Regions from separate parts of the Enterococcus salsurae genome, predicted to be linked through region 1. Evidence: predicted binding sites of a transcription regulator. Region 1 holds the regulator's gene; each other region holds the start of a gene.
The links. The regulator LexA, encoded in region 1, represses DNA repair genes until DNA is damaged. The targets are predictions, from matches to a motif close to CNAACANNTGTTNG.
Positions count from the first base shown of each region.

Region 2: recX (recombination regulator RecX) is a predicted target of LexA. The motif match lies at 3,271-3,284, and genes of this name have one in related genera.
Region 3: dinB (DNA polymerase IV) is a predicted target of LexA. The motif match lies at 5,435-5,448, and genes of this name have one in related genera.

Region 1 covers NZ_BAAHWY010000005.1:73,544-81,333, forward strand. Annotated here, with positions in the region: gene ACYVRS_RS12530 (lipopolysaccharide assembly protein LapA domain-containing protein) at 1-58, shown strand, start outside; gene recJ (single-stranded-DNA-specific exonuclease RecJ) at 230-2,530, shown strand; gene ACYVRS_RS12540 (adenine phosphoribosyltransferase) at 2,542-3,054, shown strand; gene ACYVRS_RS12545 (HMG-box domain-containing protein) at 3,122-3,331, opposite strand; gene lexA (transcriptional repressor LexA) at 3,458-4,087, opposite strand; gene ACYVRS_RS12555 (DUF896 family protein) at 4,213-4,455, shown strand; gene tkt (transketolase) at 4,554-6,551, shown strand; gene ACYVRS_RS12565 (NUDIX domain-containing protein) at 6,989-7,447, shown strand; gene cysK (cysteine synthase A) at 7,689-7,790, shown strand, end outside.
Region 2 covers NZ_BAAHWY010000002.1:178,384-186,173, forward strand. Annotated here, with positions in the region: gene ACYVRS_RS05135 (N-acetylmuramoyl-L-alanine amidase family protein) at 1-496, opposite strand, end outside; gene ntdP (nucleoside tri-diphosphate phosphatase) at 690-1,223, opposite strand; gene mutY (A/G-specific adenine glycosylase) at 1,317-2,471, opposite strand; gene recX (recombination regulator RecX) at 2,464-3,258, opposite strand; gene rlmD (23S rRNA (uracil(1939)-C(5))-methyltransferase RlmD) at 3,371-4,747, shown strand; gene hisIE (bifunctional phosphoribosyl-AMP cyclohydrolase/phosphoribosyl-ATP diphosphatase HisIE) at 4,825-5,463, opposite strand; gene hisF (imidazole glycerol phosphate synthase subunit HisF) at 5,486-6,241, opposite strand; gene hisA (1-(5-phosphoribosyl)-5-[(5-phosphoribosylamino)methylideneamino]imidazole-4-carboxamide isomerase) at 6,238-6,975, opposite strand; gene hisH (imidazole glycerol phosphate synthase subunit HisH) at 6,972-7,598, opposite strand; gene hisB (imidazoleglycerol-phosphate dehydratase HisB) at 7,623-7,790, opposite strand, start outside.
Region 3 covers NZ_BAAHWY010000003.1:223,662-231,451, forward strand. Annotated here, with positions in the region: gene tmk (dTMP kinase) at 1-133, shown strand, start outside; gene ACYVRS_RS09265 (cyclic-di-AMP receptor) at 167-496, shown strand; gene holB (DNA polymerase III subunit delta') at 510-1,472, shown strand; gene ACYVRS_RS09275 (PSP1 domain-containing protein) at 1,474-2,274, shown strand; gene ACYVRS_RS09280 (DNA replication initiation control protein YabA) at 2,294-2,641, shown strand; gene rsmI (16S rRNA (cytidine(1402)-2'-O)-methyltransferase) at 2,701-3,564, shown strand; gene ACYVRS_RS09290 (ammonium transporter) at 3,776-4,993, shown strand; gene ACYVRS_RS09295 (P-II family nitrogen regulator) at 5,010-5,351, shown strand; gene dinB (DNA polymerase IV) at 5,478-6,602, shown strand; partial or broken gene ACYVRS_RS09305 (DNA alkylation repair protein) at 6,690-7,148, shown strand; gene ACYVRS_RS09310 (DNA alkylation repair protein) at 7,096-7,278, shown strand; gene nrdG (anaerobic ribonucleoside-triphosphate reductase activating protein) at 7,366-7,790, opposite strand, start outside.

The DNA.
Region 1 (7,790 bases):
GCAGACGCGTTCGACAGATGAAACAGATGAAATGAAATCTTTCGATTCTCAAGCTTAATCGTTGAATTTGAATAGAGGATGAAATAGCAAAACCACGACTTTCTATTGTCAAAAGGCGAAGACAGCGCATTGATCTAAACCTATTGCCAGAAAGATAAGGCGTGGTTTTTTAGCTTGTTTTCCATTTTTGTCTGAGGTTTGATATAATGAGCGTGTTAGGAGTGATTTGGTGAAACAAGCGAATTTTCTGTGGGTCCAGCCGGAAGTGACTGAGCTATCCCCAGCGTTTAAGGAAATAATACAAACAAATAATATTCCCGAACAAATTGGTCGTTTATTGTGGCAACGAAAGATTCGGTCCGCCGAAGCGTTAGCTGCTTTTTTGCGTCCTGATTTAGATAGATTACATGATCCCTTTTTGTTATATGATATGGAAAAGGCGGTAGCACGGATCCATGAAGCAATCATCAATGAAGAGCAGATCTTGATTTATGGAGACTATGATGCCGACGGGATCACGAGTGCCACTGTGTTAAAAGAAACATTGGAATTGCTTGGTGCTGAAGCCAGCACATATTTGCCAAACCGTTTCACAGATGGGTATGGGCCCAATCTAGAGGTCTATAAAGAAAAAATCGCTTCAGGTATTCAATTGATCGTGACAGTGGATAATGGTGTATCAGGACATGAGGCGATTGCTTATGCCCAACAACAAGGTGTCGACGTGATCGTTACAGACCACCATGAATTGCCGGACACGCTGCCCAACGCCTATGCGATCATTCATCCACGACACCCGCAAGGACAGTATCCATTCGGTGATTTGGCTGGTGTGGGGGTTGCCTTCAAAACTGCTTGTGCATTATTGGAAGAAGTACCATTGGAATTGCTGGACTTAGTTGCGATCGGTACGATCGCAGATATGGTTTCTTTGACCGATGAGAACCGGATCTTGGTCAGCAATGGGTTGAAAATGATCCAACAGTCCGATCGAATCGGATTGAATGAGCTGCTGTCGATCAGTGGCGTCAATAAGCAGCAAGTAACTGAAACGGATATCGGTTTTTCTGTCGGGCCTAGATTGAATGCCATCGGTCGGTTAAAAGATCCTAATCCGGCAGTGACATTGATGACGACTTTCGACCAGGAAGAAGCGAGACAACTCGCCCACGAATTAGATGTCATCAATCAACAACGCAAGTCTTTTGTTGAAGAAATCATGAAAGAAGCCCAACAAAGAATCCACCCCGAAAACGAGGTCCATCTGGTGGTGGGGGATAACTGGCATGAAGGCGTCTTAGGGATCGTGGCTGGCCGTCTGATGCAGCAAACAGGTCGTCCCGTGATTGTCTTGACCAAAAAAGACCAAGGAATCGCTAAAGGATCAGGTCGCAGTGTCGCTGCCTTGAATCTATTTGAGATGCTGTCAACGATGAAAGACCTGTTCGTCAGTTTTGGCGGTCATCATGCAGCAGTAGGTTTGACCATTCCCACGGATGATCTGGATCTGCTGCAAACAGGAATGAATCAGTATGTCCAATCTAAGGGAATCGATTTGCGTCAAGGTATTCCATTGCAAATCGATGATACACTGCCTTTGGCGGATGTGACGATCCAATTGATCGAGACATTGAAGTTATTGGCACCATTCGGACTGGGCAATCCATTGCCTAAATTCTTGATCAAAGATTTAAACACCAAAAATGCCCGCCAAATCGGATCAGACAATCAGCATTTGAAGTTGGTCATGGAAGATGCTGCATCGAATCAATTAGATGTGATCGGCTTTGGTTTCGGTGCTGAAGCACCGGAATTTGCCAATGATCATTTATCGTTGGTCGGCCAACTGACGATCAACGAATGGAATGGCAATAGAAAACCGCAATTGATGTTGGAAGACTTTGCAGTTGAAGGGTTTCAACTATTTGATTACCGCTCAAAACGCAACCGTCAAGGCGTATCTTTTGGCAAACAGACATTATGCATCTCATTCCAGAAAAAACCAGCACCTGAGGCACAACGGCTGGCGCCAATGCTGACAGTATTTGATACATTGCCAGCATTGATCGATCTGTATCATGACGGCGGGTTCCAGGAAATCGCGTTTTTGGATTGCCCGACAGAGCCGCAGATCATCAAAGAAATCGTTGATGCATTGACTGTCAACCGCATCGATTTCGTTCTGCTTTCTCCAGAAGACGCCTATGTAGATGGTGTTGGTTCCCGTGATCAATACAGTCGGTTTTTCAAGCTGATTCAGCAGCAAGCACAATTAGATGTCCGCTATAAACTGAAAAGCATTGCGGATTTCTTAAAATTACCCGAAAAATTATTAATTTTTATGATTCAGGTGTTTTCTGAGCTGGAATTTGTTACAATACAAGATGGCGTTTTGAAAAAAAATGCTGCCCCTGCAAATCATCCATTAACGGATAGTCGTATATATCAACAAAGGCAGCAAATGATCAAGACAGAAGAATTTTTATTAATGAGTGATTTATCGACCTTAAAACAATGGTTGATATCTTAGGAGGAAAAAACATGGATTTAAAAAATTATATTGCGAGTATTCCGGATTACCCTCAAGAAGGCATTATTTTCCGCGATATTTCCCCTTTGATGGCGGATGGCGAAGCATATCGTTATGCGACACAGCAAATCGTTGAATATGCGCAAGAAAAATCAATCGATATGGTGGTCGGACCAGAAGCGCGCGGCTTTATCGTCGGCTGTCCCGTTGCTTATCAATTGGGTGTCGGTTTTGCGCCAGTACGCAAAAAAGGCAAATTGCCTCGTGAAACCATCGAAGCTGAATATGAAAAAGAATATGGTGTAGATGTATTGACGCTGCATGCAGATGCCATCAAACCAGGCCAACGCGTGTTGATATGTGATGACCTATTGGCAACTGGCGGTACAATCAAAGCAACCATTGAATTGGTCGAAAAACTAGGTGGTGTCGTAGTTGGCTGTGCCTTCTTGATTGAATTGATGGATCTTCATGGCAGAGATAAAATCCAAGGTGTCGAAATCAAAACATTGATGGAATATTAAAAAAGTCGGACGTGATGTCCGACTTTTTTTATTATAATCAAGGGAGCCTTGTGATCGAAGGGAAGGGTTATGGTTCGTAGCGATAGATATCATGATCGTAGTAATGTCTATTTCGTTTGCGTTCAGCTTGTCGGAATTTCTTTTCGTCCCACAACATGAACCATAGCATCGTTAGAGGACAAAAAATCAAAACTGCACTAAGTACGCCAAAATAACCAATAATAATACCCACCAATAATATAAATAAAACAAAACCAAATCGACGAATAGCTTTCATCTTGTTCACTCCTTATATACGAACTAATGTTTGTATAACTATTATACGAATGTTTGTTCGCTTTGTAAAGAGGAAAGAAAAAAATCTTCGAAGATTCGAAGATTTCATTGATATAGCGCATATTGGTCATAAAAAATGTCGATATAATCCAACAACTTGTCCTAAAATCGTGACATCATTGAGGATGATCGGATCCATATAATCGTTCTCTGGTTGTAAACGAATATAGTTCTTTTCTTTAAAGAATCGTTTGCAAGTCGCTTCGTCTTCATCCGTCATGGCGATCACGATATCTCCGTTCTGGGCACTAGACTGCTTGCGGACGATGACTTGGTCCCCATCGAGGATGCCAGCGTTGATCATACTTTCACCACGGATCGTCAGCATGAACAAGCTGCCAGAACTATTGGCTAAATCAGGCGGGATCGGAAAAAAGTCTGATGCTTCTTCGACAGCTAAAATCGGTTCGCCGGCTGTAACGATCCCTAGCATTGGAATCGAAGCTGGTTGAACATCGATCTTTTCAAGACCGGAAGCGGTCAATTCGATCGCTCTAGGTTTCGTTGGATCTCTTAAAATCAAGCCCTTTTTTTCAAGTCGGGACAAATGACCATGAACAGTTGAAGTGGAAGATAACTGAACGGCTTCGCCAATTTCGCGAACAGTCGGCGGATAACCTTTTTCAGTGACACGTGTATGAATAAACTTAAGAATTTCGATCTGTCGATTTTCTGTTCGTTTTGCCAAAACTGACACCTTCTTTCATTTAATAACTAAAGTGTACCATAGGATTGTCAATAATTCAAACAAATGTTCGCTTTTTGTCCTATTGTTTTTATAGCGCAAGTTGTAGTAAAATCAAGGGTAAAGGAGTGACGAAGATGTTATCACCAGAGAAATTAGCGCGCATCAATGCATTGGCAAAAAAGAAAAAAAGTACAGGTCTGACAGATGCTGAAGCAAAAGAACAAAAAATCTTGCGAGAAGAGTATTTAACAGCCTTTCGCGGTGGGATGCGACACCATATCGAAGGCATGAAGATCGTTGACCCAGAAGGAACCGATGTCACGCCAGAAAAATTAAAAGAAATCCAAAAGCAAAAAGGACTTCACGGCAGGGAGTAGTGAAATCCTTTCCAATCTATTGTAATCGATAGAGAAATCACGTATAATTGAGAATAAGTAATAAAGGTAAAAAAAACCTAAATTAGGAGGAACTCTCATTGTTTGATAAAATCGATCAATTAGGCGTCAACACATTGCGTACATTAAGTATTGAAGCTGTCCAAAAAGCGAATTCAGGTCACCCAGGTCTACCGATGGGTGCAGCACCTATGTCCTATGCGCTTTGGACCAAACATTTAAAGGTCAATCCAACTACATCTAGAAACTGGGTCGATCGCGACCGTTTCGTCTTATCCGCAGGACATGGCTCCGCATTGTTATACAGCTTATTGCATGTATCCGGCTACGATGTGACCGTGGATGATCTGCAAAACTTCCGCCAGTGGAACAGCCGTACACCAGGGCACCCTGAAGTTGACCATACAGATGGTGTGGAAGCAACGACTGGACCATTAGGCCAAGGTATCGCAATGGCCGTGGGGATGGCGATGGCTGAAGCCCATTTAGCTGCAACCTATAACCGTGACGCTTATAATGTCATCGACCATTATACGTACGCACTTTGCGGCGATGGAGATTTGATGGAAGGTGTTTCCCAAGAAGCAGCGTCAATGGCGGGCCATATGAAACTAGATAAATTGATCGTTTTATATGATTCAAATGACATCTCCTTAGACGGACCAACATCAAAAGCCTTCACTGAAAATGTCGGCGCACGTTTCGAAGCTTATGGCTGGCAGCATATTTTGGTCAAAGACGGCAATGATTTGGATGCGATCTCTGCGGCGATCGAAGAAGCGAAAACTGAATCGGATAAACCGACGTTGATCGAAATCAAGACAGTTATTGGCTATGGCGCACCGAACCAAGGCACTTCAGCAGTGCATGGTGCACCGATCGGGGCGGATGGCATTACTGCAGCCAAAGCGATCTACGGCTGGGAATATCCTGAATTCACCGTACCTGAAGAAGTCGCTGCCCGTTTCAAAGAAACAATGATCGATGAAGGACAAAAAGCAGAAGCGGCTTGGAATGAGACCTTCAAGGCGTATCAAGCAGCGTATCCAGAGTTGGCAGATCAATTCACAAAAGCGTTCGCAGGCGAATTACCAAGTGACTGGGATGCAACATTGCCAAGCTATGAAGTCGGCAGTTCACAAGCCAGCCGTGTATCTAGTAAAGAAATGATCCAATCTCTATCAAAAGCGATTCCAAGTTTATGGGGCGGTTCAGCCGATCTATCTGGTTCTAACAACACAATGGTCGCAGCAGAAAAAGATTTTGAACCTGGCCAATATGAAGGCCGCAACATCTGGTTCGGTGTGCGTGAATTTGCGATGGCCGCAGCGATGAATGGAATCCAATTGCACGGTGGAACACGCATTTATGGCGGAACATTCTTTGTCTTTGTGGATTACTTGCGCCCAGCAGTCCGTTTGTCTGCGATCCAACATGCACCAGTCATCTATGTCTTGACCCATGACTCAGTAGCAGTCGGTGAAGATGGACCAACCCATGAGCCAATCGAACAATTGGCCAGTGTCCGCTGTATCCCGAATGTCCAAGTGATCCGACCAGCTGATGGCAATGAAACCCGTGCAGCTTGGAAATTGGCCATGACGACTACGGACAAACCAACTGTTTTAGTCTTGAGCCGTCAAAACTTGCCAGTCATCGAAGGAACAAAAGAACACGCTGATGAACAAGTCGCAAAAGGCGGCTATGTGATCGCAAAACAAAAAGGTGAACAACCAGAAGGAATCTTGATCGCAACAGGTTCTGAAGTCAACTTAGCTGTACAATCACAAGCAAAATTGGCAGAAGAAGGCATCGATGTTGCCGTTGTATCCTTACCAAGTTTCGATTTATTTGAAGCTCAATCGGCAGCATACAAAGAAAGCGTCTTGCCTAAAGCAGTCAAGAAACGCGTAGCGATCGAAGCAGCTTCACCATTTGGCTGGGATCGTTACTTAGGCTGTAAAGGCAAAGTGATCGCCATTGATCATTTTGGCGCCTCTGCACCTGGGGACAAAGTCTTAGCAGAATTTGGCTTTACAGTTGAGAATGTAGTCGATACATTTAAATCAATCAACTAATTTTGTTGAAATAATAAACACACACGGAAATTCAAGTTTTAATGAATTTCGGGTGTGTTTTTTTGCGTATGTGTTAAAAAAAGTAGGTTGTATTCTGGTAAAAATTGGTTGATTATGCGCTCTTAAAAAATCTATTCACGAGAGCCCCCCATTTATATGTATTTTCATTTTAAATCAATAAAAAATCAGAAAAATAAATATATAATGCTCTTTTTTGTAAAATATGACGATAACTTTCTTTGTGGTTGAGGATTTGGTAAGCTAACTTTGCATTTGGTCATAACAACCGTGCATATAGTTCAAATATTGTTTTTACAAACGCGTAATGAAAGATTGAATATATCAGGTATTAACTATTATAAAGAAGATAGCAATGCATGATATTTATCCGTCTTTTTGAGTACAAAGTAATGATAAAACATTCGTGGAGGGATTTTATGCATAGAGATACATATGATTATCTATTTGAAGAAGCTAGAAAGCATGAAGTAGATAAGTTTGTAGTAGGTGCTTTTGTAGAAAACGATGGTCGTATCTTGTTATTACAACGATTACCTAACGATTCATATCCAAATATGTTTGAAATACCTGGTGGAGAAGTGGAGAAAAATGAAACTTTAAGCTTTGCTGTCAAAAGAGAACTTTATGAAGAAACCAGCCTTGAAGTTATAGCTGTCACAGCCTACTTAGGGTATTTTGATTACTACAGCAAAAAGAATGAGAAAACTCGACAGTTTAATTTTTCACTTATCACAAAGGATAATGAAATTCGATGGCATCCAGAACATCAACAATATGATTGGGTTGATAGTAAAAATCTGAAAAATTTTCCTATGACAAATGAAATGTATAAAACTTTGACTTTGTATTTCATTAAAAAGAATATGAAAGAGTAAAGTAAATAGTGCTTCAAAAATGATGTAACTAAGAGGAATAGTTTTAAATGCTTTTATGACTCGCTTACACGATTAAAACGATGTAAAACTGCTAAAGTTAAATAGTCATTGATGCAATAAAAGAGATGTAACAGATTGGATAGAGCTGATTTGGTTTAACTTTTCTCGAAAGTGCTTACTTTTTATTCGCAATCCCTTGATTTTTTCGGTAGAATGGACATAAGAATTGGAGGGATTTTCAATGACAAAAATCTATCAATCAATCAATGAATTGGTCGGACATACACCTATCGTCAAATTAAATCGTATTGTGGCAGAGGGTTCGGCAGATGTCTATGTTAAA
Region 2 (7,790 bases), on a different contig from region 1:
TGATCGTGCCATCAGTAGACAAGGCACCGGAATCGCTGCCCCCATGTCCAGCATCTAAGACGATCTTGAGATCTGATAAGGTTTTGGGGGCATCGTTGATTGTCACTTCAGAGATCTCACCATTGGCTTGCGGAATGTAGCCAGTCAGCCCATCATCGGTTCTGATTTGGATCAAATCAGCCGTTTGAGACAAATACTCAACCCATGAACCCTGATGGACTTTCCCCACGACAGTGGTCATATCCGTTGTTTGATACAGTTGAACATAGTCGCTTTCGCTTTCCACCGTTGCGTCATAAAGAGATGGATCGACATAGATCTGAACTTTCTTTATTTTTTGCTGTGTTCTCGTCGTTGTTTCTGTCAAAGAGGACGTAGTGGTTTCTGTTGCCTCTTCACTTTGTTCCCCTTCGGAGGCATGCCTCGTTTTGACTACCAGCAACACAGTCACTGCTATCACCAAAATCAACGCGGCAAATAGTTTTGCTTTTTTCATTCTCAACATCCTTAATCGATTGCTGTTCTTCAGATTACCAATGATAGCTTAAACCAAACTTAACCTGCTCTTTTCATTATGGACCAAAAAACAAGCAGTGACCAAAGATACCCTCTATTCTCAGAGGAACAAAAAAACTCCAACCATTTCAGTTGAAGTTTCGCGGTTAAATGAGTAAGTCTACTCATTCGCCTTATTTTTGAGACAATTGCTTGTAGCGATCATACCAAATGTCCACATACCCTGGTGAAAAGGGGCCTTTGCCATTATTGATCCAATCTACTAAAATCTTGACATTTTCTTTTAAAATAAAGTCAGTGTCTTGCGGATATTGCATGATTTTGCTGTGCAATTCATATTCATCCACATCTAGTAAACGTTTCTCGCCATCGGGAAATACTTTGATATCAAGGTCATAATCGATATATTTCAAAGCCTCTTCATCAAGTAAATACGGTGAAGCAAGATTACAATAATAGGAAACCCCCTTTTCTCTAATCATTGCGATTACATTAAACCAGTATTTTTTATGAAAATATACAATTGCTGGTTCACGGGTAACCCAGCGTCTTCCATCTGATTCTGTCACCAATGTATGATCATTGACGCCAATCACTGAAAATTCGCTGGTCTTTAAGACCATCGTATCCCGCCACGTTCGATGCAAATTGCCATCATGTTTGTAACTTTGAATGCTTACAAACTCTCCTTCTTTTGGAACTCGCATAGCAACCCTTCCCTCAGCAAGTGACCTTGCGTTTTGTTTGGGTGTTCATTACACCGACATCGGTATAATTATAGCAATAAAAGACTCCTTTGCCTAGAAATCTTTATCGAGTTTCTGATATTTCTTTAATTGGGCAACTAATTTTTGCTGCGGCTTTGGAAAAACATACGTATCAAAAGCCTTTTCCTTGACCCACTCTCCTGATGCGGCCTCGAAAGATTGCCGCTTGACACCATAAAAAAGCAATATATGCCATTTTAAATGGGTGAACAAATGTGTGACCTCTCCAAAATGACGTTTTTGCCAAATGACTGGCCATTCAGGGAAAACATCCGGTGTCAGCTCTTCAGCAATCAAATCGAGCTGGCCGGGTTGTTCTGCTTTATCCCAGAGCGAAGCCAGATGCACGTACTCTTTTTTGGTGACTTCACGCAAGGGAAAATGCCACATCGATGCCAACAAGCCCGTTTCTGCACGCTGCGTCAGTAAAAATGACCCGTCATCTTCAATTGCACCTGCGACAAAATAGACATCTTTTGCTTTGGCTTTCTTAGATTTCACTGGATAATCCGTTTGTTTATTTTCCGCAAAAGCCAGACAATAACGACGAATTGGGCATTCTTCGCATTTAGGCGACGTTGGGGTACAAATGCTTGAACCCAGATCCATAAATGCTTGATTGAATTCCCCTGGTTCACTTTCTGACATGATCTGCCGCATCTTTTGATCGAAGATCGGCCGACTGCTGGCTTTGGCAATATCTGCATCAATACAAAACAAACGGCTAACAACCCGCATCACATTGCCATCAATGGCCGGTTCCGGTAAGCCGAAAGCAATACTGCCGATGGCCCCCGCTGTATAAGGACCAATTCCCTTGAGGGATCGGATATCTTCTACTGTTGCAGGCATTTTTCCATCATATAAAGCCACGATCTGTTGGGCAGCTGCTTTTAAGTTGCGGGCCCGAGAATAATAGCCTAATCCCTCCCAGACTTTTAAAAGTTTTTGTTCTTCTGCCTGGGCCAAAGCATCGATTGTTGGGAACTCTTCCATGAAGCGATAAAAGTAGCCAATCACCGTATCGACTCTGGTTTGCTGCAGCATGATTTCTGAGATCCAGATAGCATACGGATCATTGGTTGCCCGCCACGGCAAATTCCTTTTCTCTAAATGATACCAGTGTAAAAAGTCTTCTTGAAACCCGCTGATTTTTTCTTGAGACCAATCGAATTCCTGTTTACTCATCCATGACTTCCTCATCTAAAAATTGTTGAATATCTTCAATTGAAAAACCTTTTTGATACAACGCTTGTTTGATTTTCATTTTGCGCTTTATCAAAGGCAAGCGCTGATGGCGTCGAAGCAGACGGGCGCCTTCTTTTTGTAAGGCACTATCTTCTTGTTCTTGGTCCTTTTCCATCGGCAATTCATCAAGAATCATCTGAATCACTTGTTGCTGAAACCCTTTTTGCATCAAATGGAGTTTCAGTTTTTGGATCGTTTCCTTATGACTTTTGTTTTGGAAACGGCGCAATGCCTTTTCAGCAGTGTGATAGCCCACGTCAAATTGCAGCTCTTCGGTATATAGTGGCAAGACTTCTTGGATCACGGTTTCTTTCAAGCCCTTCTTTTTTAACTGCTGTCCGACGACGATCGGCCCTTTATCGCTGATCCTGATTTGGGTCCGAACGTAACTTTCTCCATAGATTTTGTCATCGATCAAGTTTAAGTCTTTTAAACGATCGATCACTAGCTGTCGATCGTGGCTGTCAATTTCCTTATCCTTGAGATATATCCGTACATCCATTTCAGAACGTAGTTGATAACTGATATAGTTCATTGCCTGTTGCAAGCCTAGATCGAACCCCGCACTTTTTTTGATTTCTTTGATCTCTTCTTTCGTGAGTTCTTTGCCTTTTAAAAGTCTGAAGCGAACAAGCAGATCTTCAGAGACCCTCAGTGTTTCCCCTTCCGATGTTTTCACTTCATAAAAAGGACCTTTGCCTTTATTGATTCGAATAATTGTTATCATTTCTTCACCTCGCGAACGTACATTCTATTTTAACATAAGTTTGGGGATAATCCCGCTAAAAGAATTCAATTTTTGTGGTAGAATAGGTTGAATACATATCAAAGGAGTTCCCATGGCAAACATTCAAGTTGAACTAGGACAAAAACTACAGTTAACCATCAAGCGATTGGGTATAAATGGAGAGGGCATCGGCTATTATAAAAAGCTGATCGTATTTGTTCCCCGCGTGCTTCCTGGTGAGCAAGTGATCGCCGAGGTGACCAAAGCCTCCCCGCGTTTCGCTGAGGCCAAAATGACCAAAATCATCAAAAAAAGCCAAGACCGCATCCAACCTCCCTGCAAATTCTATGATCGCTGCGGGGGATGCCAATTACAGCATTTGGTTTATGACAAGCAGTTGGATTTTAAAAAAGATCTATTGAAACAAGCCTTAGAAAAATTCAAACCGCAAGGCTACCGTCAATTCGAGTTACGTAATACCTTAGGGATGGACGAGCCTTGGCATTATCGCAACAAAGCCCAATTCCAGTTACGCTACAACGCCCAATCGAAACGTGTAGAGGCGGGTCTGTACGAAATGGAGTCCCATCGTCTGGTAGCGATCGATGACTGTCTGGTCCAAGAAAAAGATACGCAAATGGTCATCAATCGGGTCGTGCAATTATTGAACAAATACCAAATCCCCATTTACGACGAACGCAAAAACAGCGGCATCCTTCGGACATTGATGGTACGGGTGGGTGTCGCAACTGGCGAGATCCAACTGGTGTTTATCACCAATTCACCGAAATTGCCGCAAAAAAATGCACTGATTCGGGAAATCAATCAACGCATACCTGAAGTTGTCTCGATCATGCAAAATGTCCAAAGCAAAAAAACGTCATTGATCATGGGGGATGACACGATCCACCTTTGGGGCAAAGAAGCAATTGAGGAACGCTTGAACGAATTAACCTTTGACTTATCTGCCAGAGCCTTTTTCCAATTGAATCCGCAGCAAACCAGCATTCTTTATCAAGAAGGGATCAAAGCCCTTGCTCTGACAAAAGATGAAACCGTCGTTGATGCCTATTGTGGTGTCGGCACGATTGGCTTAAGTGTCGCCAAGCAAGCCAAAGAAGTTAGAGGAATGGACATCATTCCTCAAGCTATCGAGAATGCCAAAGAAAATGCCAAAAGAATTGGTGCAGCCAATACCCACTATGAAACAGGTACTGCTGAAGAATTGTTGCCAAAATGGTTTAAAGAAGGCTTTAAGCCAGACAGTATCATTGTTGACCCGCCGCGGACAGGCTTGGATGACAAATTACTGCAAGCAATCATCCAGCAGCCACCTAAAAAAATGGTGTATATTTCCTGCAACGTTTCGACCTTGGCTCGAGATCTGGTAAAATTGGCCACTGTCTTTCGCGTCGATTATCTGCAATCCGTCGATATGTTTCCTCAAACTGCACGATGCGAAGTCGTCGTTAAATTGACACGTCTTTGATTCAACATTAAAAGGCGAAGGGCGCCGAAACAGGCCCCTTCGCCTTTTGTGATGATTGAGATGATTGATAAGATGCTCTATTCTTGCCCTAGTCGTTCTTGTTTCACTTTATGATCCACGACATGGCGTTTAGACAACTCTGATTGGATCTCTGGAAAGGGAATATCCAGTTCAGCCAATAAAACCAGCAAGTGATAAATCAAATCCGCACTTTCATAGATCGTCTCTTCATGGTCTTTTTTCAACCCGGCAATAATGACCTCTGCTGCTTCTTCGCCAACTTTCTTTAAGATCTTTTCAAGGCCTTTTTCAAACAGATAACTGGTGTAACTTTCGGCTTGCGGTTCTTTTTTTCGTTGCAGGATCAAGTCGGATAAATCATTTAAAGATAAGAATTCCGCTTGCTTTTGATAGATAACCTTCGTAAAGCAACTCTCAGTCCCCAGATGACAAGCTGGCCCGTCTTTGATTACTTTAGCCACCAAAGCATCTTGGTCGCAGTCAGCAGTGAGTGTGACCAAATGTTGATAATTGCCGCTAGTTTCCCCTTTGCGCCACAATCCCTGTCGGCTGCGAGAATAAAATGTCAGCAATCCTTCATTCAATGTCAGCGTTAAACTCTCTTGATTCATATAAGCCAATGTCAGCACCTGATTTGTATAAAAATCTTGCACGATAACTGGTACCAAACCTTGGGTATCAAATTTGATATCCATTGTCACGCCTCTCTTTCTTCATTTAGATACGCATTGGCAGATCATTGGCCGCCAAATATTGTTTGAGTGGGCCAATCGCCACTTCCTGATAATGAAAAATCGATGCGGCCAATCCGGCATCGATGCCCGGCAATGCGAATAGTTCAAGAAAATCCTCCATCCTTCCTGCGCCGCCTGAGGCAATGATTGGCAGTGAGATACGTTCTGTTACACGCTGGAGCAAAGGCAGATCGAATCCACTTTTCACGCCGTCGGCATCCATACTATTGATGACCACTTCCCCTGCCCCATAAGCTTCACCTCTTTGCAACCACTCAAGCGCATCGATCCCCGTGTCTTTGCGACCGCCATGGGTAAAAACATGGTAGGCATCCCCGACTTTTTTGACATCTACACTGAGCACGACACATTGACTGCCATAACGTTTCGCAGCTTCTTTGATCAAGAGAGGATTGTTGACAGCGCCGGAATTGACACTGACCTTATCTGCCCCACACTGTAAGACGCGTTCAAAATCTTGAACTTGATTGATACCACCACCTACAGTTAATGGAATGAAGACTTCTGAAGCAGTGCGCTGTAAAATATCTGTGAACAATTTTCTGCCTTGCACTGAAGCCGTAATATCATAAAAGACCAATTCATCCGCACCTTGCTGGTTATAATAAGCAGCCAACGCTACTGGATCATGGACATCTTTCAAATCAGCAAAATTGACCCCTTTCACCACACGTCCATCTTGAACATCTAGACAGGGAATGATTCGCTTGGTGATCATCGCAGTTCCTCCTTTGTGGGCTTTCCGGAACGACGAAGCACTTCCCTCAACGAAAGGGAACCATTATAAAGTGCCTTGCCGATAATCACCCCTTCAACACCAATTGCCGCCAGTGTATCGATATCTGCTACACGCGCAACACCGCCGGAAGCAGTGATCGCTAAACCAGGGATCTTCTGCAAGTCTTGATACAAGGGACCATTGATGCCCAAACCGGTGCCATCTCTTTCGATTTCTGTATAGATGATTCGCTGGCATCCCCAAGACACGAGCTCTTGGCAAAAATCGCGGGCTGGGCGTTCTGTCCTGGTCTCCCAACCATCGACTGCGACCATTCCCTGTTTGGCATCCACACCGATCACGATCTTCTCCCCGTACTTGCGCAGTAACGCTTTGGTCAATTGCGGGTCTTTGGCCGCAATCGTGCCTAAGATCACCTGACTGACACCACAGTCCAGATAAGATTCTACGGCAGCTTGTGTACGAATACCGCCGCCAACTTCAACCTGCAAAGGGGTTGCTGACACGATTTTTTTGATCGTATCAAACTGGGCTTGCTGTCCATTGCGTGCACCATTCAAGTCAACCACATGTAAATGGGTTGCCCCTTGTTCACTAAAAGACTGTGCAAACACGATGGGATCCGTACCAAAAATTTCTCTTTGCTGATAATCCCCTTGCGTCAGGCGTACCACGTGGTCATCCAGTAAATCAATCGCTGGGTATATAATCATCCTTTATTCACCTCCGCAAAAGCCTTCAAAATCTTTAGGCCTGTATCTCCACTTTTTTCAGGATGAAACTGGGTACCATACACGTGACCCTGTTGGACGATGCCAGGAATCGATAGGCCATATTGACTGTCCGCTATCAGTGCTTCCTGACACTCAGTGGCATAGTAGCTGTGGACATAATAGACAAATGAATCTTGGCTGATATATTTCGTGATTGGCGATGATCGATGCTGTGCCAGCGTATTCCAGCCAATATGAGGAACTTTTAAATCGAGATGCTGGGCTTGAAATTGACTTTTCAATGATGTGATTTTTCCTTTGATCAAACCTAAGCCTAGATGTGAACCAAACTCTTCACTCTCTTCGAACAACAATTGCATCCCTAGACAAATCCCTAATAAGGGCGTGCCTTGTGCCACCTGGTTACGGATCACGGGGATCAATCCACTGCTGTCCAGCATCGCTTTGGCATCTCCAAAAGCACCGACACCAGGTAAGATCAACTGATCAGCGGCTTCTATTTCTGCCGCATCTTTAGAAATACAGGAAGCAATCCCTAAATGCTTGAGAGAACTCTGGATACTGAATACATTGCCTACACCATAGTCAACGATCGCCAACATGTGTGCCACCTCTTCTCTTTTTGATTATAAAATCGTGCCTTTGGTCGATGGAATGGCGTCGGGGGCTGTTTGATCAATCGCCACTGCTTGTGCTAACGCCCGACCAAACCCTTTGAAACATGCTTCAACGATATGATGGCTGTTTTTGCCGTCAATCTGATGCAAATGGATCGATGCCCCCAGTTCTCTAGC
Region 3 (7,790 bases), on a different contig from region 1:
TTATTTGAAGTTGGCAGAAGAAAATCCTGTACGAATTCATAAGATTGATGCTAGAATGGGGTTACAAGACGTTGTTGAATCAAGTTATTCAGCAATCGTAGAAGCGTATCCTGCCTTTTTTAAATCTTTGTAATAAATTGATTGAATCGAATAAGGAGATGATCCCATGAAATTGATTATGGCTATTGTACAAGACAAGGACAGCAATCGTTTGGCAAATGAATTTATCGATGCCAACATCCGAGCAACCAAACTATCCTCTACTGGCGGTTTCCTGAAAGCGGGAAATAGTACGTTCATTATTGGATTGGAAGATGATCGGGTCCAAGATGCGTTAGAATTGATCAAAAAGACCTGTCAATCACGGAAACAATATGTGTCGACGCCGATGTCGTTAGATATTTCTTTAGATGGTCAAGTACCTTACCCTGTAGAAGTTGAAGTTGGCGGTGCAACAGTCTTTGTTTTACCAGTTGATGGATTCCATCAATATTAAGAAGGAGCTTTTCATGGAGGCACAATTTCTGCAAGAAAACCAACCACAAGTATATGCCCAATTAAAGAAAAGCATCAAGCATGGGCGAATCGCCCATGCTTATCTTTTTGAAGGGGATAAAGGAACAGGAAAACATGAGGCAAGTATCTGGCTGGCGAAGCGGTTGTTTTGTACCAATGCACAAGGGGATGAGGATCCTTGCAATACTTGCAGCAACTGTCAACGGATCACTCAAGGCGAGCACCCAGATGTGCTGTTGATCGAACCTGATGGCCAAACGATCAAAGTGGATCAAATCCGCCAGTTACAAGAAGAATTTACGAAAAGCGGATTTGAGGGCCGGCGCAAGATTTTCATTTTATCACAAGCCGAAAAAATGAATACAAGTGCCGCCAACAGTTTATTGAAATTCCTTGAAGAACCAGTTGGCAACTTTCTTGCGATTCTGGAAACCGAAAGTGTCGGCAGGATTTTGCCAACAATACAATCCCGTTGTCAAATGATCCACTTTTCGCCCTTATCAAAAGAAATATTACAGAAAAAATTGCAAGATGAAGGGCTTTCAAAAGAAACGAGCCGACTTCTTAGTTATCTTACAAATAGTTATCATAAAGCAGTTGAAATCTCTCAAAATGAATGGTTTAATGAAACTAAGGACGCTGTTGTACGCTGGGTAGATTACCTTTTGAAAAAAGATCCGCAAGCTTTTATATTTGTACAAAAAAGATTGCTGAGTCAGGCAAAAGAGAAAAGTCAGCAAATAGAAGTTTTTTCACTCTTGTTATTTTACCTGCAAGAAGAAAGAGATCGGCTGCTTATGCAAGGATCATGGGGTAAAGAAATCAATCGTGCCATTGAATCTGCGTTGCAAGCCCAAAAGAAATTGCAGGCGAATGTTGCTTTTCAAGGTGTTGCAGAGCAATTTTGTGTGAAAATCATCTATGGAGATCCGCGACAGCTGGAAAAGAGGGTCTAAGATGATTGAAGTGATCGGGATACGTTTCCAACAGGTTGGCCAAATCTATTATTATGCGCCCGAAAAAGAAATGTATGCCTTAAATGATAAAGTAATTGTCGCATTACAAGATATACGCTGTATCGGCACTGTCGTGACGCCTGTACAGCAGATGGATCGGCAAGATTTGCCTGATGAAGTGAAGACGATCATTCGCCAAGCCAACAGTCAAGATTTGGCGCAAGAAGCGACCAATGCCGAAGATGCCATAGGGGCATTGCAGATCGCGAAAGGCAAAGTCCGGGATCGCCGGTTGCCAATGAAACTGATCAATGCGGCCTATACGCTTGAACGCAATAAGTTGATTTTTTCTTTTACAGCTGAAGGGCGCATCGATTTTCGCGAGTTGGTCAAGGATTTGGCCAATGTATTCCATACCCGGATCGAATTAAGACAGATTGGTGTACGAGATGAGGCAAAACTTTTAGGCGGGATCGGTCCTTGTGGCCGTAAGCTCTGTTGTGCCACTTTTTTAGGGGATTTTATCCCGGTGTCGATCAAGATGGCGAAAGATCAAGGGCTGTCATTGAACCCAACCAAAATTTCTGGATTATGCGGCCGCTTGATGTGTTGTTTGAAATACGAAAATGAAGAATACGAACAAGCAAAAAAAGAGATGCCTGACCGAGGGAAAGAAGTTGAGACCCCTGATGGAAAAGGGCGTGTCGTTGGTTTAGATTTATTGAGCCGTGTTGTCAAAGTGCGCTTGCATGACCGACAAACTGCTGTTGAATATGACTATGAAGAATTAGTGACAAAATAAGCAGGTGACTATAATGAGCATGGATAAACGATCCCTTTATGATGGACTGAATCAATTAGAATCGGAGTTGCAAAACTCCTTGAACAATCTAGCGGAAATGAAACAATCGCTGCAAGAAATCGTCGAAAAAAATACCACTTTGGAATTGGAAAACCAACGGTTGCGTGAACATATTCGCGAGCTGAACCTCGTGGCGGATGCGCCTGCCGAAAGTGCCAAACAAGAGCTGTCCAAATCACGGATGAATTTAGAGAAAATCTATGAGGAAGGTTTCCATGTCTGTTATGACTTATATGGATCCAGAAGAGAGCATGATGAGCCATGTGCGTTTTGTCTAGAAGTGATTTATCGTGAAAGCGGCAAGTAACCATAAGCGGCAAAGGAAAAGATCAGGTAAAGCTGGTCTTTTTTTGGAGAGGAGCAGTAATGCAGAAACAACAAAGTTACAAACAAGATGCAGGCAAACTTTATTTGGTGCCAACCCCGATCGGTAATCTAGAAGATATGACTGTGCGTTGTGTCAAAATGTTAGCTGAAGCGGATGTGATAGCCAGTGAAGATACCCGAAACACCCAAAAACTGTTGAATCACTTTGACATCACAACGCCGCAAAAAAGTTTGCATGAACATAATTATAAAGAACGGGTACCGCAGCTGATAGCGTTGATGCAGTCAGGTCAAACGATTGCGCAATGCAGTGATGCTGGTATGCCATCGATCAGTGATCCTGGGCATGAATTGGTCAAAGCTTGTATCGCTGAAGGCATCGCGGTCATCGCATTGCCTGGCCCAACAGCTGGTCTGACTGCCTTGATTGCTTCAGGTCTATCTCCACAACCGCATCTGTTTTACGGATTTTTACCCCGCAAAAAGAAAGAGCAGATTGCTGTGCTGACTGAATTAGCTGCTCAGCAAAGTACCATGATTTTCTATGAGTCCCCGTATCGTATCGGCAATACGATCGATGTCATCAAAGAAGTCTTCGGTGACAGGCAGGCGGTCATTTGTCGAGAGTTGACGAAGATCCATGAAGAATATCTTCGCGGGACTTTATCGGAGTTATCTGCTTATTTAAGTGAACAGTCATTGAAGGGTGAATGTTGTTTGCTGGTTGAAGGCGCTGATGAACCGGTACAAGCAGTCTATGAAGGCAGCTATCTTGAACAAGTAGAGGCGTTGATCGCAGAAGGACTTTCTTCAAAAGAAGCCATTAAAGAGGTAGCCAAACGCAATCAAGTCAAAAAGCAAGTGGTCTACAACGACTACCACGCAATCGATTCCGCTGACTAAGCGAAACCAGTTGCTGTTAGAACGATAGAGGATAAACTGTCCATTTGGGCAGTTTTTTATTCTTTCTGGAACAGGCATCTTGATTATGTCACTTTTTATAACATGGAGCGTAATGAATTTTCAGAAAATTTTGCAAATTTTCAAAAAACGCTAGCTTTCTATGATGTACAGATGGTAGGATAGCACTCAGATAGAAAAGGAGGCGTTCTATATGGATTCAGGGAATATAGCATTTATTTTGATTTGCAGCGGTATGGTATTTTTAATGACACCGGCATTGGCATTTTTTTACGGTGGGTTGGAGCGTAGGAAAAACATCTTGAATACCATGATGATGGTCATTTGTACGATGGGCTTGGCTTCTGTGTTGTGGGTAGCGTTGGGCTATACACTTTCTTTCAGCGGATCAGGATCCTTTATTGGCAACCTTGACAAAATTTTCTTTACGCATGTATCGATGACGGAAGGCGAAGGCATTCCAGAAGGGTTATTTGCAGGATTCCAAATGATGTTTGCCTTGATCACAACGGCGATCATCACTGGGTCAGTTGTTGGCAGAATGCGTTTTTCGGCAATTTTCTTATTTATTGGTTTTTGGTTGATCTTGGTGTATTTCCCAATGGCACACATGGTCTGGGGCGGTGGTTTCTTGGATGCCATCGGGTCGATCGATTTTGCGGGAGGCAATGTCGTGCATATCAGTTCTGGGATCAGCGGCTTAGTCTTAGCAGTCGTCGTAGGGAAACGGCGTGAGTTCCATCAAACGGAGTACCGACCGCACAATATTCCCTTTGTTGTCTTAGGTGCTGGTTTGTTATGGTTTGGCTGGTTTGGCTTTAATGCGGGATCTGCGTTAGCTGCGGACGGTTTAGCGATCCATGCTTTAATGACCACCAATACGGCAGCTGCCAGTGCGATGTTATCCTGGATGCTGATTGAGAAATTGATGTTAGGTAAACCAACGATCGTGGGCGCTTGTACAGGGGCAGTAGTCGGTTTAGTGGCCATCACACCAGGTGCCGGTTTTGTTTCACTATGGTCGTCATTTATTATTGGTGCATTGGTAAGTCCATTTTGCTATTACTTCATTTCGGTGATCAAACATCGACTTGGGCTAGATGATGCATTAGATGCATTTGGCTGTCATGGTGTTGGTGGGATTTTTGGCGGAATTATGACAGGGATTTTCGCTGATCCTGCGGTAGGCGGACATTCAGGCTTGATTTATGGCGGGCTAGATTTATTTGTGGCTCAACTAGAAAGTATTGTCTTTACTATTTTATTTGCAGGGATCGTTTCATATGTATTGATCCGTGTGATCAAATTATTTATGCCGATTCGCGTATCTGAACAAGAAGAAGCAGTCGGTATGGACCGAGTAGAACATGATGAAACGGCGTACCCGACTTTTATGGGCTTAGATTCTTAATAATGGAGGAACTGATATGAAAAAAGTTGAAGCGATTATTCGGCAAGAAAAAATCGAAGAATTGAAAGCTGCGCTGGATCTTTCAGAAATCACTAGCGGGATGACAGTCAATCAAGTGCTGGGGTATGGAAAACAAAAAGGGCTGAAAGAATATATCCGTGGACAAGCGGTAATCACGACTTTGTTACCTAAAGTGACTGTTTGTTTTGTGGTAGAAGATCAAAATGTTGAACCTGTCATTGACCTAATTATAGCTATATGCAATACCGATGAAGTGGGAGATGGCAAGATTTTTGTCTATCCTGTAGAAGAAGCGGTGCGGATCCGGACCAAAGAACGAGGATCAGCGGCTTTATAAAATGGATTAGATGAATGTTTCAAAAAAAGAGTATCGGCTGCAGCTGATATTCTTTTTTTTTGCTGATTCGCAACTATTGAAAGGGAACTTTTGTTCGTTTATAATAGAAGTGATGAGGTGATACATATGTCTGAATTACAATTTCCTTTACATCATGACACGACCCGCAAAATCATTCATATTGATATGGATGCCTTTTTTGCATCTGTGGAAGAACGAGATGATCCAGAGTTGGCGAAACACCCTTTAGTGATTGCCCGCCACCCAAGTGATACTGGGGGACGAGGTGTGGTGACGACCGCCAATTATTTGGCGCGTCAATATGGTATTCATTCAGCAATGAGTGCGCAAAAAGCATTTGAATTGTGTCCGCAGGCAATTTTTAAACCTGGCAATCATCAAAAATATCGAGAAGTTTCTCATCAGATCAGAGCAATCTTTCATCGCTATACCGATGTCATCGAACCGGTATCTATCGATGAAGCATATCTTGATGTCACACGTAATAAAATCGATTGTCCTTCTGCAATCAAAATTGCCCGCATGATTCAACGGGATATTTGGCAAGAAACCCATTTGTCGTGTTCAGCAGGCGTTAGCTACAACAAATTTTTGGCCAAATTGTCTTCAGATTATCATAAACCAAGAGGGATGACTGTCGTGTTGCCGGAAGATGCAGTTGCTTTCTTAAAACAGCTGCCGATCGAAAAATTTCATGGTATCGGGAAAAAAACGGTTCCGAGGATGCATGAGATGGGGATCTATACGGGTGCGGAACTGTATGAAATGAGTGAAATGGCATTGATTCGCGCATTTGGAAAAATGGGGTATTCTTTGTATCGTAAAGTGCGGGGGATCCATGATTCTCCTGTCAGCGTCACGAGAGAACGTAAATCTGTCGGCAAAGAACATACCTACGGCAATCCCTTGACCACAGAAGAACAAGTGGTGAGTCAGTTGCGTTCGATTGCAGAAGAAGTAGCTGAAGCCCTCAAACGGACGCAAAAACATGGCAAAACAGTCGTCTTGAAAGTCCGCTACACAGATTATTCGACCATTACGAAGCGGGTGACATTGCCGGTCTATGTGCACAAAAAAGAACAACTTTTTTCAGAAGCTAGTTTGATCTGGGAGGAAGTATTGGGTTTAGAACAGGGGATTCGTTTGTTGGGGATCACTGTGACCAATCTAGATCCTTTGACTTACGAAAATATCGTCTTGCCCCTTTGGCAGATCGCAGAAGAAGAATAAAAGAGAGGAAAATCGACAAATGAACGAAGTATATCAAACCTTGATCACTTTGCAAGATGACACAAGAAGCCAAAGATGGCGGCCTACATGCGGCATCAATTCACCTTTTTGGGTGTTACTGCCCCGATTCGCCGCCAAGCGGCTAAGACGGCATTCAGACAGGCCAAAGCCGCAGGTGTGATTGATTGGTTGTTTGTCGATGTGTGGTGGCAAAGCCAATAACGCGAGCATCATTATTTGGCAATCGATTATTTGGTGGCGATGACTGCGTATCTAAAAAAAGAAGACTTGTCCAAGATTGAAGCCATGCTATTGCAACACCCTTGGTGGGATAGTATTGATGCTTTTAGTGAAGTGATCTCAAAGATGGTCATTCAAGAACCTGTGTTGAAACAGGAGATGTTGCGTTGGAGTACCTCAGAGAGCTTATGGTTGCGACGTTCTGCGATCATTCATCAACTCCTCTTTGAAAAAGCAGACGGACACAGAACTGTTGCGGATCATTCTCCTGAACAATTTTGGGACCAAAGAATTTTTTATCAATAAAGCGATCGGATGGAGTTTAAGAGAATATGCGAAAACAGATCCGGCATGGGTGCGGCACTTTATAGCTACGTATCGCGATCAAATGTCGTCCCTTAGTATCCGAGAAGCCAGCAAGTATTTAAATCGATGAGGCTAAAAAATCGCGCATGAAGGAAACGAAAAAAACCATAATAAACGCTTAGGTCATGGCGTTTACTATGGTTTTTTTGGTATAAGCTCAAATCTGTTTCTTTATTTGCTCATAACTTTCCTCAGCATCTTTGCATTTGGCCCAAATAACAGCTTCGCCTTGTGCTTTTGAGGCAGCCACATCTATGATTCTTTGATTGCTGCTGCCGCGAAATTGCAAATTCAAATTACGTTTGCTCAGTTCAAAACGACCGTCCACCAGAATATCGATTTTACTAAGCAGTTCTAATTTGTCTTCTGTATCCTCAAGCAATTCTTCATATGTGTAGCCGGACCAGCTCCAGATATCTTTGCTGCGTCCAAATTCTTTTCGGACACGATCCACGACTTGCAAGCAGACAGGTGTATTTAAGAAAGGCTCACCGCCGAGCAAGGTCAATCCTTGAACATAATCTGGCCGCAGATCATCAATGATTTGTTGTTCTAGTTCAGGCGTGAAGGGCACACCGTAGT